2 regions of the Streptomyces sp. JLBT605 genome follow, and region 2 is predicted to be linked to the other one. Evidence: riboswitches for the same ligand, from Rfam matches in the RefSeq annotation. Region 2 holds a riboswitch; the other holds the start of a gene.

Region 1 (6,969 bases), 1.3 Mb from region 2:
GTCCTTAAAGCATCGACGCAGAAGATCCTGACACCGGGGTAATCCGTGAAAAAGCTCTCCGCACGACGACGCCATCCGCTGGCGGCGGTCGTCGTCCTACTCTTCGCGCTGGCGGTCACTGGGGGGCTGTACGCCGCGTTCGCACCCGCGGACAAGGCGAAGGCCGATGATTCCGCCCAGTCCCTCGCCATCGAGGAGGGCAAGAAGCTCTACACCGTGGGGTGCGCAACCTGCCACGGTACCGGCGGACAGGGCACGAGCGACGGCCCGAGCCTGGTCGGCGTCGGTTCGGCCGCCGTCGACTTCCAGGTCAGCACCGGCCGCATGCCCGCGCAGCAGCCCGGAGCCCAGGTCCCGAAGAAGAAGGTGATCTACACCGAGGCCCAGACCGAGCAGCTGGCCGCGTACATCGCCTCGCTCGGCCCCGGCCCGGAGACGCCGACCAAGAGCCAGTACGACCCCTCGGACGCGGACATCGCCAAGGGCGGTGAGCTCTTCCGTACGAACTGCGCGCAGTGCCACAACTTCACCGGTAAGGGTGGCGCCCTCACCGACGGCAAGTACGCGCCGAAGCTCGACAACGTCAGCCCGAAGCACATCTACGAGGCCATGCAGACCGGCCCGCAGAACATGCCCTCCTTCCCCGACTCGACCATGCCGGAGAAGGAGAAGCAGAACATCATCGCGTACCTCGGCGAGGTCAACAGCTCGGACACCGAGACCCCCGGCGGCATGGAACTGGGCGGGCTCGGCCCGGTCAGTGAGGGCCTGTTCGCCTGGATCTTCGGTCTCGGCGCCCTGATCGTCGTCACCATCTGGGTTGGCGCCCGGACCGCAAAGGCCAAGAAGTCATGAGTACCCAAGACATCCCAGAAGAAGAGAACCTGCCGGCAGAGCAGGGCGCCGAGGCGGTAGCCGTTCCGGAAGACCCCTTCCACGACCCCGGTGTGCCGCCGCACGAGCCGCGGATCCAGGACATCGACGAGCGGGCCGCCCGGCGCTCCGAGCGCACGGTCGCACTGCTGTTCACCCTGTCGATGCTCGCCACGATCGGCTTCATCGCCTCGTTCGTGGCCTTCCCGGTCGACGAGATCGTCTACGTCTTCCCGCTCGGCCACATCAGCTCGCTCAACTTCGCGCTGGGCCTGACGCTCGCCATCGCCCTCTTCTGCATCGGCGCGGGCGCGGTCCACTGGGCCCGCACCCTGATGTCGGACCACGAGGAGTTCAACGAGCGTCACCCGATCGAGGCGACCCCGGAGCTTCGCGAGAAGGTCTTCGAGGACTGGAACCAGGGCGTCGCGGACTCCGGCTTCGGCCGCCGCAAGCTGGTGCGCAACACGATGTTCGGCGCGCTGACCCTGGTGCCGCTCGCCGGCCTGGTGCTGCTGCGCGACCTCGGTCCGCTGCCGGAGGACAAGCTCCGGCACACCAAGTGGGCCAAGGGCAAGCGCCTGATGAACCAGAACACCATGACGGCGCTGCGTCCCGAGGACATCCCCGTGGGTTCGCTGACCTTCGCCATGCCCGAGGGCATGAGCGAGGAGGACCACGACTTCCAGATGCAGATCGCCAAGGCCGCCCTGATGATCGTCCGGATCAAGCCGGAGGACATCAAGGACAAGCGCGAGCTGGACTGGTCGCACGACGGCATCGTCGCGTTCTCCAAGATCTGCACGCACGTCGGCTGCCCGATCAGCCTGTACGAGCAGCAGACGCACCACGTGCTCTGCCCCTGCCACCAGTCGACGTTCGACCTCGCCGACGGCGGCCGAGTGATCTTCGGCCCGGCCGGTCACGCCCTGCCGCAGCTGCGGATCACTGTGAACGACGAGGGCTACCTCGAAGCCATGGGCGACTTCGCTGAGCCCGTCGGCCCTGGTTTTTGGGAGCGCGGATGAGCACCACTACCGAAACGCGACGCAGGGGCAAGGCTCCGGCCGGCGAGCGGGTCGCCGACTGGATGGACGGTCGGCTGGGCACCTACAAGCTGGCCAAGGGCGGCCTGCGCAAGGTCTTCCCGGACCACTGGTCGTTCATGCTGGGCGAGGTCTGCCTCTACAGCTTCATCGTCATCATCCTCACGGGTGTCTACCTGACGCTCTTCTTCCACCCCAGCATGGAAGAGGTCGTCTACCACGGTCCGTACGTCCCGATGCAGGGTGTGCGGATGTCCGAGGCGTTCGCCTCGACCCTGGACATCAGCTTCGAGGTCCGCGGTGGTCTGCTCATCCGGCAGATCCACCACTGGGCCGCGCTGATCTTCCTGGGCGGCATGCTCGTCCACATGATGCGGGTGTTCTTCACCGGCGCGTTCCGCAAGCCGCGTGAGATCAACTGGGTCTTCGGCTTCCTGCTCTTCGTCCTCGGCATGTTCACCGGTTTCACCGGTTACTCGCTGCCGGACGACCTGCTCTCCGGAACCGGTATCCGCTTCATGCAGGGTGTGCTGCTGTCGATCCCGCTGATCGGCACGTACCTGTCGATGTTCCTCTTCGGCGGCGAGTTCCCCGGCATGGACATCATTCCGCGGCTGTACTCGATCCACATCCTGCTGCTGCCCGGCATCATGCTGGGCCTGGTGGTCGCCCACCTGATCCTGGTCTTCTACCACAAGCACACCCAGTGGCCCGGGCCCGGCAGGAGCGAGAAGAACGTGGAGGGCATGCCGCTCTTCCCGGTCTACACGGCCAAGGCGGGCGGCTTCTTCTTCCTGGTCTTCGGTGTCATCGCGTTCATCTCCGCGATCGCCACGATCAACCCGATCTGGGCCATCGGCCCGTACCGGCCGGACCAGGTGTCCACCGGCGCCCAGCCGGACTGGTACCTGGGCTTCGCCGAGGGTCTGGTCCGTGTGATGCCGGGCTGGGAGATCAGCGCGTGGGGTCACACCCTCGTCCTGGGTGTGTTCATCCCGATCGTGATCTTCCCGCTGGTCCTGATCGCGCTGGCGGTGTACCCGTTCGTCGAGTCCTGGGCCACCGGTGACAAGCGCGAGCACCACATCCTGGACCGGCCGCGCAACCGGCCGACCCGCACCGCCTTCGGTGTGGCCTGGGTGACCCTCTACATGATCACCCTGATCGGTGGCGGTAACGACCTGTGGGCGACCCACTTCTCGCTCTCGATCAACCAGGTCACCTGGTTCGTGCGGATCGGCATGTTCGCCGGCCCGGTGATCGCCTACGTCGTGACCAAGCGGATCTGCCTGGGTCTGCAGCGCCGCGACCGCGACAAGGTGCTGCACGGTCGCGAGACCGGCATCATCAAGCGCCTGCCGCACGGTGAGTTCATCGAGGTGCACGAGCCGCTCCCGCAGGACCAGCTGCACAAGCTGACCTCGCACGACCAGCCCAAGCCGCTGGAGCTGGAGCCGGAGGTCGACGAGAACGGCGTGCGGCGCAAGGTGACGCGTTCCGAGAAGCTCCGTGTGAAGCTCTCCAAGAGCCTCTACGGCGAGGGCACGCAGATCCCCAAGCCGACCGCCGAGGAGTACAAGGAGATCACCGAAGGCCACGGCCACCACTGATCATCCGCTCGTCGAGCTGACGCCACAGCCGAGGGCCCCGGCCCGCCCCCACGGGGGTGGACCGGGGCCCTCGGCCTGTCCCTGGCGTGTTTCCCGGACCGTCCAACCCGGCGTCCGCCCTGCGGGCAGGACCGCGGCGGGCGGCGGTGCGCCGCTAGGCTGGCTGACGGCCCCGCCTGCGGCAGGCGGACCGCCTTTTCAGCCCACCGCGGATCCAGGAGCGGACCATGGACGTTGTCAGCCCAGTCGGAGGCGACCCGCGTGCGACGGCCACCAGCTGGCCGGAGATTCTCAACTCGCTGCTGCGCGGGGTGGACCTGAGCGCCGACGACACCGCCTGGGCGATGGACCGCATCATGCGCGGGGAGGCGACCGACGCGCAGATCGCCGGCTTCGCGGTCGCGCTGCGCGCCAAGGGCGAGACCGTCGCCGAGGTGTCCGGGCTGGTCCGCACGATGTACGAGCACGCGACCCTGATCGAGGTGGAGGGGCCGGCCGTCGACATCGTCGGCACCGGAGGGGACCAGGCGAAGACGGTCAACATCTCCACCATGTCCGCCCTGGTCGTGGCCGGCGCCGGGGTGAAGGTGGTCAAGCACGGCAACCGCGCCTCCTCCTCGGCCAGCGGATCCTCCGATGTGCTGGAGAAGCTGGGAGTCAACCTGGAGCTGTCGCCGGGGCGCGTCGTCGAGGTGGCCCAGGAAGCGGGCATCACCTTCTGCTTCGCGGTCAGGTTCCACCCCTCGCTGCGGCATGTCGCGCCCGCCCGGCGCGAGCTGGGCATCCCCACCACCTTCAACTTCCTCGGCCCGCTGACCAACCCGGCCAGGGTCACCGCCCAGGCGACCGGGGTCGCGGACGCCCGGATGGCGCCGATCATCGCCGGCGTGCTGGCCGACCGGGGCTCGTCGGCCCTGGTCTTCCGCGGCGAGGACGGCCTGGACGAGCTGACCGTCACCGCGCCCTCCCAGGTGTGGGTGGTCCAGGAGGGCACGGTGCGCCCGGAGCGCTTCGACCCGCGCGATGTCGGCATCGACCTGGTGCCGGTGGAGGCGCTGCGCGGCGCCGACGCCTCGTACAACGCGGACGTGGCCCGGCGGCTGCTGGCCGGCGAGCGCGGCCCGGTACGGGACGCGGTGCTGCTGAACGCGGCCGCCGCGCTGGTCGCCCTCGACCCGGGCCCCGGGTCGCTGACGGAGCAGATCGCGGCCGGTATCGACCGGGCCGCGGAGTCCATCGACTCGGGCTCGGCCCAGCGGGCCCTGCAGCGCTGGGTCGAGGCCAGCAACGTGTAACTCCCTTGCGGAGTCCGCCGATGGGGCCGGACCGGTGGTCCGGCCCCATCGCCGTCCCGTCATGCGGACGGCTACTTGCGCTGCGGCGATCATTTGGCATACTTCCCGTCAGGTCACGAGTGACAGCGACTACGGCCCCGGCCCGCTGTCCGGCAACCCTCCGTCCGTGGCGGGGTGCCCCGGGTGATGACCAGGCCGCAGGCAGCGAGGTCTGCGGCAAGCGCGGACCCCTTGCGATCCCTGGGGTCCTGGTCCTCAAGGGAGCAGTCTCGTGAGCAAGCGAATGCGATAGGGCCCGTCGGCCCCTCTTCCGCACACCCCTCTCTCCTTTTCTCCGCTGTCGCGCGTTGCCCTGCCGCCGCGCAGTGGGTTTCGCCTGCCTTCCCCACGGGAGTTCGCCATGTCTGTCTCCACCGTTGCCGCCGACCCGTCGATTTGTGCCCCGCTGCCCGTTCTGGGACGGGACGTTCGGGTGCCGCTCGTCACCGGTGGCGAGGTGACCTACGCCGCCCTGGACTACGCCGCCAGCGCCCCCGCCCTCCAGCGGGTCTGGGACGACATCGCCGCCTACGCCCCGTACTACGGCAGCGTGCACCGGGGAGCGGGCTACCTCTCGCAGCTGTCCACCGAACTGTTCGAGAACAGCCGCGGGCAGGTCGCCTCGTTCCTCGGCTGCCGCCCCGACGACCAGGTCGTCTTCACCCGGTCCACCACGGATTCGCTCAATCTGCTGGCCGCCGCGCTGCCCGCCGGCACCCGGGTCTTCGTCTTCGAGACCGAGCACCACGCCTCGCTGCTGCCCTGGGAGCGCCGGGCGGACGTCGAGGTGACCTACCTGGCCGCGCCCCGGTCGCGCCGCGAAGCGGTCGAGAGCCTGGAGCGGGCGCTCACCGATCGCGAGCCCCACGGCCCGGCGCTGGTGTGCGTCACCGGCGCCTCCAACGTGACCGGCGAGCTGTGGCCGGTGGAGGAGCTGGCGGCCGCCGCGCATGCGCACGGGGCGCGGATCGTGCTGGACGCCGCGCAACTGGCGCCGCATCACCCGGTGGACATCGCGGCGGCGGACGTGGACTGGGTGGCCTTCTCCGGGCACAAGCTGTACGCCCCGTTCGGCGCCGGGGTGCTGGCCGGGCGGGCGGACTGGCTGCGCGAGGCGGATCCGTACCTGGCCGGTGGCGGGGCGAGCCGCACGGTGGCGCGCCGGCCCGACGGCGGGGTGGACGTGGAGTGGCACACCAGCGCGGCGCGGCACGAGGCCGGTTCGCCCAACGTCATCGGTGCCTACGCCGTCGCCGCCGCCTGCAAGGCGCTGACCGAGGCCGGGTTCGAGGCCCTGGTCGCCCGTGAGCAGCGGCTGCTGACCCGGGTCCTGGCCGGCCTCGCCGAGGTGCCCGAGGTGCGCGTGCTGTCGCTGTTCGGCGACGACACCGCAGACAGGGTGGGCGTGGTGTCGTTCGTGGTGGAGGGCTGGAACAGCTCGCACCTGGCCGCGGCGCTCTCCGCCGAGTACGGCATCGGGGTGCGCGACGGGCTGTTCTGCGCCCACCCGCTGGTCCGCACCCTGCTGGGCGGCGACGCCCAGGACCCGGGGGAGTGCGGTGCTCCGGAGGCGGCGCCGGGTGTGGACCCCTCCTCGCCGAAGGCGGGCGAGGAGGGAAGGTCGCTCAACGCCATCCGGGTGAGCTTCGGCGCCGGGACCCCCGACGAGCACGTCGAGCGGTTCGTCGCCGCGGTGAAGGAGCTGGTCCGGGACGGCGCGAAGTGGAGGTACCGCACGGAGGACGGGCGCTGCGTCCCGGCGGTCTAGCGCCTGTGGCAGGGGGGCCGGGGCGCGAAAGCGCCCCCGCGGCGCCCCCCGGGGTCAGGCGTCCAGGCCGATGGCGAACGCCGCTTCCAGGTCGTGCTGGGAGTACGTACGGAAGGCCACGTGCGTCTCCGTCGAGGCGACGCCGGGCACCTTGTTGATCCGGCCGGGGATGACATCCGCGAGGTTCTCGTGGCCGGGCACCCGCACCATCGCGATCAGGTCGTGCGCACCGGTGACCGAATAGACCTCACTGACCCCCTCCAGAGAGGCGATCTTCTCGGCGATCTCGGGGATCTGGTCGACGTGGGTCTTGATGAGCACGATGGCGGTGATCACGG
Region 2 (6,969 bases):
CACGCTGGCCGGCATCGTGCCCGACCCCGAGCAGGCCCGCGCCCACCCCGACGCGGTGCCTGCCCTCGCCCGGCTCGCCCCGCGCCTCAACTCGGTAGTGGTGATCACCGGCCGCCCGGCCGGGGTCGCGGTGCGGTACGGCGGCTTCGCCGGGGTGCCCGGCCTGGACCGGCTGACCGTCCTCGGCCACTACGGCGCCGAGCGCTGGGACGCGGTCAGCGGCGCGGTCACCGCCCCCGCACCACACCCCGGGGTCGCCGCGGTACAGGCGGAGCTCCCCGGCCTGCTGGACCGCATCGGCGCCTGGCAGGGCACCTGGGTGGAGACCGCGCACATCGAGAACAAGGGCGGCCGGGCCGTGGCCGTCCACACCCGCCGCGCCGCCGACCCGCAGGCCGCGTTCGAGGCGCTGCGCGAGCCGCTGCGCCGGCTGGCCGAGCGGCACGGCCTGATCGTCGAGCCCGGCCGTCTGGTGCTGGAGCTGCGCCCGCCGGGCGTGGACAAGGGCGTCGCGCTCGCCGACTACGTACGGGAGTCCGGCGCGGGCGCGGTGCTGTACGCGGGCGACGACCTGGGCGACCTGGCGGCGTTCGCGGCGGTGGAGAAGCTCCGGTCGGACGGGGTGCCGGGGGTGCTGGTGTGCAGCGGCAGCAGCGAGGTGACCGAACTCGCCGACCGCGCCGACCTGGTCGTCGACGGCCCCCCGGGCGTCGTCACCCTGCTGACCGCCCTGGCCGACGCGCTGGCCGGGCCCGCCGCCGGCTCCTGACCGACCGGCCGACCAGCCGGTCAGCCGATCAGCCAGTCAGTCGGTCACCCGGGCAGCCGGTGAGACATCAGCGGGGCGCGGCCGCAGCGTCAGGTCGGCGACCACCGCGGCGTGATCGGACGGCCAGACCCCGTCGATGGGGGCGTCACCCGCCCGCCGCACCGCGCGGACACCGCCCAGGCCGCCGCGGCCGGGCACGCCGACGTGGATGTAGTCGATGCGCGAGCTCGGCTCCAGGCTCTCGGCGGCGTGCGGGTTGGCGCGGTCCCAGGTGGCCGCCGGGGCGGCCGGGTCGGCATAACTCCAGGCGTCCAGCAGCACCTGCCCGGGCACCACCGGGGCGGTCAGCCGACCGCCGAACAGCCGCAGCTCGTCCGACTCCGGCGGCGCGTTGAAATCCCCCGTGACCACCGGCGGAAAGCCACCCGGGCCGCTCGGCGGCGGGTCCCGGCGCCCGGCCACGAACTCGGCCAGCGCGGTCACCTGCGCCACGCGCACCGCCGACTCGCACGCCGCGGCGTTGAGATGCGCGGTGAAGAACGGCACCCGCGCGCCCGGCGCGTCGATCAGCGCGTACAGCGCCAGCCGGCCGTCGTCCCGTCCACCGGCCGGGACCGGCAGCCGCAGCGCCTCGTGATCGAGGATCGGCCACCGGCTGAGCACCGCGTTGCCGACATCGAGCCCGGCGGCGGTGTCCGGGCCGCCGGGCCCGGCGGAGTCCTCCAGCTGCTCGCGCCAGCGGTCCGGCAGCTCGGACGCGGCCCAGGCCCAGTGCCACCGCCCGCCGGACGCCCGGCTGAGCCGCTCGGTGAGCCAGGCCGCCAGATTCCCCTCCCCGGCACCCCAGACCTCCTGAAGCCCGATCACGTCCGGCCGGACCTCCCGCAGCACCGTCGCGATCGCCTCCCGCCGGGCCGCCCAGTCGCCGAACCGCCACCACACGTTCCAGGTCAGCACCCGCAGCACCGCCGGCCCGCCCGGTGCCCCGAGCACATCGGGGCCGTTCAGGGAGGAGGCGGGGGGTGCGGGAGTCATCTGCCCAGCGCCCGCAACTGCGCCAGGAACCACTCCTGTGGCGGCAGCGCGGTGGCCGCCGCGGCCAGCCGCGCCGAGCGCTCGGAACGCTCGGCGGCCGGCATCAGCAGCGCCTCGTGCAGTGCCTCGGCGGTGGCCTCCACGTCGTACGGATTCACCACCAGCGCGTCCTCGCCCAGCTCCGCGAAGGCACCCGCCTCCCGGGAGAGCACCAGCGCACAGCCCTCCTCCGAGACCACCGGGACCTCCTTGGCGACCAGGTTCATCCCGTCCCGGATCGGGTTGACCAGGGCCACGTCCGCCAGCCGGTAGGCGGCCAGCGAGCGCGCGAAGTCGTCCTTCACATGGAGCGCCACCGGCTGCCAGTCCGCCGTGCCGAACGCCGCGTTGATCTCCTCGGCGACCCGCGCCACCTGGGCGGTGTACTCCCGGTAGACCGCCAGGTCCTGCCGCGAGGGATAGGCGAACGCCAGGTGCACGACCCGGCCCCGCCACTCCGGCTGCCGCTCCAGCAGCCGGCGGAAGGCCAGCAGCCCGCGCACGATGTTCTTGGACAGCTCGGTACGGTCCACCCTCACGATCGTCCGCCGCCCGGCGCCGATCTGCTCGCGGAGGGCCACCAGCCGCTCCTCCACGTCCGGCTGCCGCGACCGCCGGCGGAGGAATTCCGCGTCGGCGCCCAGCCCGTGTACACCCAGCCGGGTGGTGCGCCCCTCGGCGCGCACCTCCACCTCCGTCCCGTCGCGCACCACCTCCGCGCCGAGCACCGCCGTGCAGCAGTCGGCGAACGCGCCGGCCCAGCGCTCGGTGAGGAAGGCCGCGCGGTCGCCGCCCAGCATGCCGCGCAGCAGCTGCGCCGCGATGTCGTCGGGCAGCAGCCGGAAGTAGTCCGGCGGCGCCCACGGGGTGTGCGAGAAGTGGCCGATGCGCAGGTCGGGGCGGAGGGTGCGCAGCAGCCCGGGGACGAGTGCGAGGTGGTAGTCCTGCACCAGCACGGTGGCGCCGGGCGCCGCCTCGCCGGCGAGCGCGTCCGCGAAGGCCGCGTTGTACCCCTCGTACGCCGCCCAGCGGGTGCGGAAGCGGTCGTCGAAGACCGGGTCGAGCGGGGTCTGGTAGAGCAGGTGGTGGACGAACCACAGCACCGAGTTGGCGATGTCGTTGTACGCGGCGGCGAAGACCTCCGGGGCGATGTCGAGCATCCGCACCCGCTGGCCGCCGGTGTCGGCCGGGTCGAGATGGCCACCCCCGGCCCGCCGCGCCGCCTCCCGGTCCCCCTCGCCCAGCGCCGCGCACACCCACACCGAGTCGACGGCGTGCGCGGCTGCCGGTTGCGCGCCTGTTGGTTGTGCGCCCGATGGTCGTGCGTCCGATGGCTGCGCCTCGGACGCTTTCGGGCCGATCGCGCTGAGTCCGGAGACCAGGCCGCCGCCACCGCGCCGGGCGATGAGCGTGCCGTCGTCGCCCGGGGTGTAGGAGACCGGGCCGCGGTTGGAAGCCACCAGGACCTGGGCGCCCTGGGCGCCTGAGCGGTCGAACGCCATGCCGCGAGCCTAGCCGCGCGCCGCGGCGCGCAAACGTGAGCTGCGCCGCTCGCACTACCCGGGGCGTGCGGGACGGGTCAGGCGGCGTGGTGGGTCAGGCCGCGCGGCGCGTGGCGTACTCCGGGATCTCGATCATCGGTGGCCGCTCCTCGGTGTCCACGGCCGTGGTGCGCGGCACGAAGCCCCGCTCCGCCCGCTCGAACTGGGTCAGGCGGGGCCGGATGAGATGGCCGCGGGCCAGCCGGAGCTGGGCGGTGCGGTAGATCGCCGCGGCCATCCGGCCCAGCGCCTGGCTGTCCTGGTGCCGGTGGATGCGGACGCCCACGTCCACCTGGGCCAGGGCGTCCAGGCCGACGGTGTGCAGGGAGTCGACGAGCAGGCCCAGCTCGACGCCGTATCCGACCGGGAAGGGGAGCCGCTCCAGAAGGCTGCGGCGGGCCGCGTACTCCCCGCCGAGCGGCTGTACGAAGCCGGCCAGCTGCGGCCAGTGCAGATTCAGCAGCGGCCGGGCGACCAGCTCGGTCACCCTGCCGCCCTGGCCCTGGCCCTGGCTCTGGCCCTGGCCCGTCGCCGCGCCGGCGGCTGACCGATCGGGCCCGGGCCCGGCGCCCGGGCCCGGCGCCTCCGGCCCGGCCACCAGCGGCCGGTCGTACATCGCCTTGACGAACTGCACCTCGGGATCGGTCAGCAGCGGGCCGACGATCCCGGAGACGAACTCGGCGGAGAAGTCCCGCAGATCGGCGTCGATGAAGCAGACGATGTCGCCGCTGGTGGCCAGCAGCGAACGCCACAGCACCTCGCCCTTTCCGGGCAGGGCGGGGAGCCGGGGGAGCAGGGAGTCCCGGTGGACCACCGTGGCGCCGGCCGCGGCGGCGACGTCGGCGGTGCGGTCCGTCGAGCCGGAGTCCACCACGATCAGCTCGTCGACGAGTGGCGCGGTGGGGGACATCAGCTCGCGCCGGATGGTGGCGGCGATCGCGCCGACCGTGGCCTCCTCGTTGAGCGCGGGCAGCACCACGCTCACCGTGGTCCCGGTGGCGCCCTTCGCGGCGAGCAGCTGGTCGAGCGGACGGTCGGCAGCGGACCAGGACCGCTGGGCCAGCCAGCGCTCCACCTCTTCCAGCACGATGTACGACTCCCCTGTGTGAGCGGTGATCAGCGGCACGGGTGGGTACGCGCTGGTGGTCGCGCGTACGCGCCGGGTGACGCATCTCGCGGTTCGGAACGGCCCTTCCCGTCTCCGAGGCTTCGGATACAGTCTTGAACAACGCGGAGGACCGTCGCATGCCGGGGTCCCTTCCGCCGACAAACGCCTGGGCATCGCCCAGCGCCATACCGCTCATCCAGAGGGGCAGAGGGACACGGCCCGTTGAAGCCCCGGCAACCCTCCAGCCGGTTCTTAACTCATCTCACGTGAGGCTCCCGGCTAGGGAAGGTGCCAATTCCGTCTCACGGCGAGGTGCGTCGTGAGGAAGATGAGGAGAAAGGGCCTCGCCTCCATGGCTGTGCAAGCTGTCGAATCCGGAACCACCTCTACCCCCGTCGGCGGAGCCGACTCGAAGACCGTGGCCCTCGGCCCCGCCACCGCGCTCTCCTGTCGCGAGTGTGGTGAGCGCTTCGCCCTCGGCCCGATCTTCGCCTGCGCGGAGTGTTTCGGTCCGCTGGAGGTCGCCTACGCGCTGCCGACCGGCGATCCGGAGGGGCTGCGGAAGCGGATCGAGGCCGGACCGAACTCCATCTGGCGCTACGCCCCGCTGCTCCCCGTCCCCGGCGACGTCGCGGAGAAGCCCAACCTGAACCCGGGCTTCACCAAGCTGGTCAAGGCCGACAACCTCGCGCGCGAGCTGGGCATCACCGGCGCGCTGCACATCAAGGACGACTCGGGGAACCCGACCCACTCCTTCAAGGACCGGGTGGTCGCCATCGCCGTCGAGGCGGCCCGCGCCTTCGGCTTCACCACCCTCTCCTGCTCCTCCACCGGCAACCTCGCCGGCGCGGTGGGCGCCGCCGCGGCCCGCGCCGGGTTCCGCTCCTGCGTCTTCATCCCGCACGACCTGGAGGCCGGCAAGGTCGTCATGGCCGCCGTCTACGGCGGTGACCTGGTCGGCATCGAGGGGACCTACGACGACGTCAACCGCTTCTGCTCGGAGCTGATCGGCGACCCGCTCGGCGAGGGCTGGGGCTTCGTCAACGTCAACCTCCGCCCGTACTACGGCGAGGGATCCAAGACGCTGGCCTACGAGATCTGCGAGCAGCTGGGCTGGGAGCTGCCGGACCAGATCGTCATCCCGATCGCCTCCGGCTCCCAGCTCACCAAGATCGACAAGGGGCTGAAGGAGCTGATCCAGCTCGGGCTGGTGGCCGACAAGCCCTACAAGATCTTCGGCGCTCAGGCGGAGGGCTGCTCCCCGGTCTCCCGCGCCTTCAAGGACGGGCACGACGTGGTGCGGCCGGTGAAGCCCGCCACCATCGCCAAGTCCCTCGCCATCGGCAACCCGGCGGACGGCCCGTACGTCCTGGACATCGCGCGCCGCACCGGCGGAGCGGTGGAGGACGTGACCGACGAGCAGATCGTGGACGCGATCAAGCTGCTGGCCCGCACCGAGGGGATCTTCGCGGAGACCGCGGGCGGGGTGACGGTCGGGGTGACGAAGAAGCTCATCGACAACGGCCTGCTCGACCCGGCCCTGACGACCGTCGTCCTCAACACCGGTGACGGCCTCAAGACGCTGGACGCGGTCGCGCCCACGACGGGGCCGTCCGCAACCATCCGCCCCACGCTGGAATCGTTCCGAGAGGCTGGCCTCGCATGAGCGTCAACGTCCGAATCCCGACCATTCTCCGTACCTACACCGGCGGGCAGGCCGAGGTGAGCGCCGAGGGCGCGACCCTCGCCGAGGTCATCGAGTCCCTGGAGAAGAACCACCCGGGCATCGCCGCGCGCGTCCTGGACGACCAGGGCAAGCTGCGCCGCTTCGTCAACGTCTACGTGAACGACGACGACGTGCGCTTCGAGGGCGGCCTGCAGGCGGCCACTCCGGACGGCGCAGGCGTCTCGATCATTCCGGCCGTCGCGGGCGGCTGACCCACGCCCGAACCCCCCGTAATACCGGAATCGCCTCGTCCTGATAGAAACGGACGGGGCGATTCCGTGTTTCGAAGCGCGATACAGTTGAACTCGAATCCCCCGCAGGCGCATCGCCATCACATATGAGAACCCGTCAAGTTGTGAGCAAATTGTGTGCACCAATTGCCGGGTTGATCCGCTATGCCCGGCCCGACTTGCCCTGAATCCCCGTAATTCTCCGCTTAGTGCCACTCGGCCGCCTCCGGATTTCTCGTCCGATTGACCTGTTGCGCTGGGCAGTTGGGCAGATACATTCAGCGGCGGTCGACGCGTTCCGGCGCACGCCTCCCACTGACCGGGAGGTGAGGTCTGACCCGGGTCCGCGGAGTGCGGTCCTGTGCAAGGGCCAGTAATAGGGGAGTTAGGAATGGCTCAGGGCACCGTCAAGTGGTTCAACGCGGAGAAGGGGTACGGCTTCATCGCGGTCGACGGTGGTGCGGACGTGTTCGTCCACTACAGCGCGATCCAGATGGACGGCTACCGCACCCTTGAGGAGG

The links. Region 2 has a riboswitch for S-adenosylmethionine ahead of thrC (threonine synthase). Riboswitches for the same ligand answer to the same signal wherever they lie in the genome.
Region 1: linked by a shared signal. The riboswitch ahead of AC4BDD_RS22475 (aminotransferase class V-fold PLP-dependent enzyme) and the one ahead of thrC (threonine synthase) in region 2 are both predicted to bind S-adenosylmethionine.

Annotation. Positions count from the first base shown of each region.
Region 1 covers NZ_CM177087.1:5,147,243-5,154,211, forward strand. Annotated here, with positions in the region: gene qcrC (cytochrome bc1 complex diheme cytochrome c subunit) at 46-855, shown strand; gene qcrA (cytochrome bc1 complex Rieske iron-sulfur subunit) at 852-1,901, shown strand; gene qcrB (cytochrome bc1 complex cytochrome b subunit) at 1,898-3,529, shown strand; gene trpD (anthranilate phosphoribosyltransferase) at 3,757-4,824, shown strand; SAM riboswitch class IV at 4,936-5,053, shown strand; gene AC4BDD_RS22475 (aminotransferase class V-fold PLP-dependent enzyme) at 5,225-6,631, shown strand; gene AC4BDD_RS22480 (Lrp/AsnC family transcriptional regulator) at 6,686-6,967, opposite strand; gene AC4BDD_RS22485 (rhomboid family intramembrane serine protease) at 6,964-6,969, opposite strand, start outside.
Region 2 covers NZ_CM177087.1:3,805,405-3,812,373, forward strand. Annotated here, with positions in the region: gene otsB (trehalose-phosphatase) at 1-769, shown strand, start outside; gene AC4BDD_RS16545 (endonuclease/exonuclease/phosphatase family protein) at 806-1,732, opposite strand; gene AC4BDD_RS16550 (alpha,alpha-trehalose-phosphate synthase (UDP-forming)) at 1,801-3,345, opposite strand; gene AC4BDD_RS16555 (glucosyl-3-phosphoglycerate synthase) at 3,440-4,471, opposite strand; SAM riboswitch class I at 4,682-4,827, shown strand; gene thrC (threonine synthase) at 4,845-6,158, shown strand; gene AC4BDD_RS16565 (MoaD/ThiS family protein) at 6,155-6,430, shown strand; gene AC4BDD_RS16570 (cold-shock protein) at 6,840-6,969, shown strand, end outside.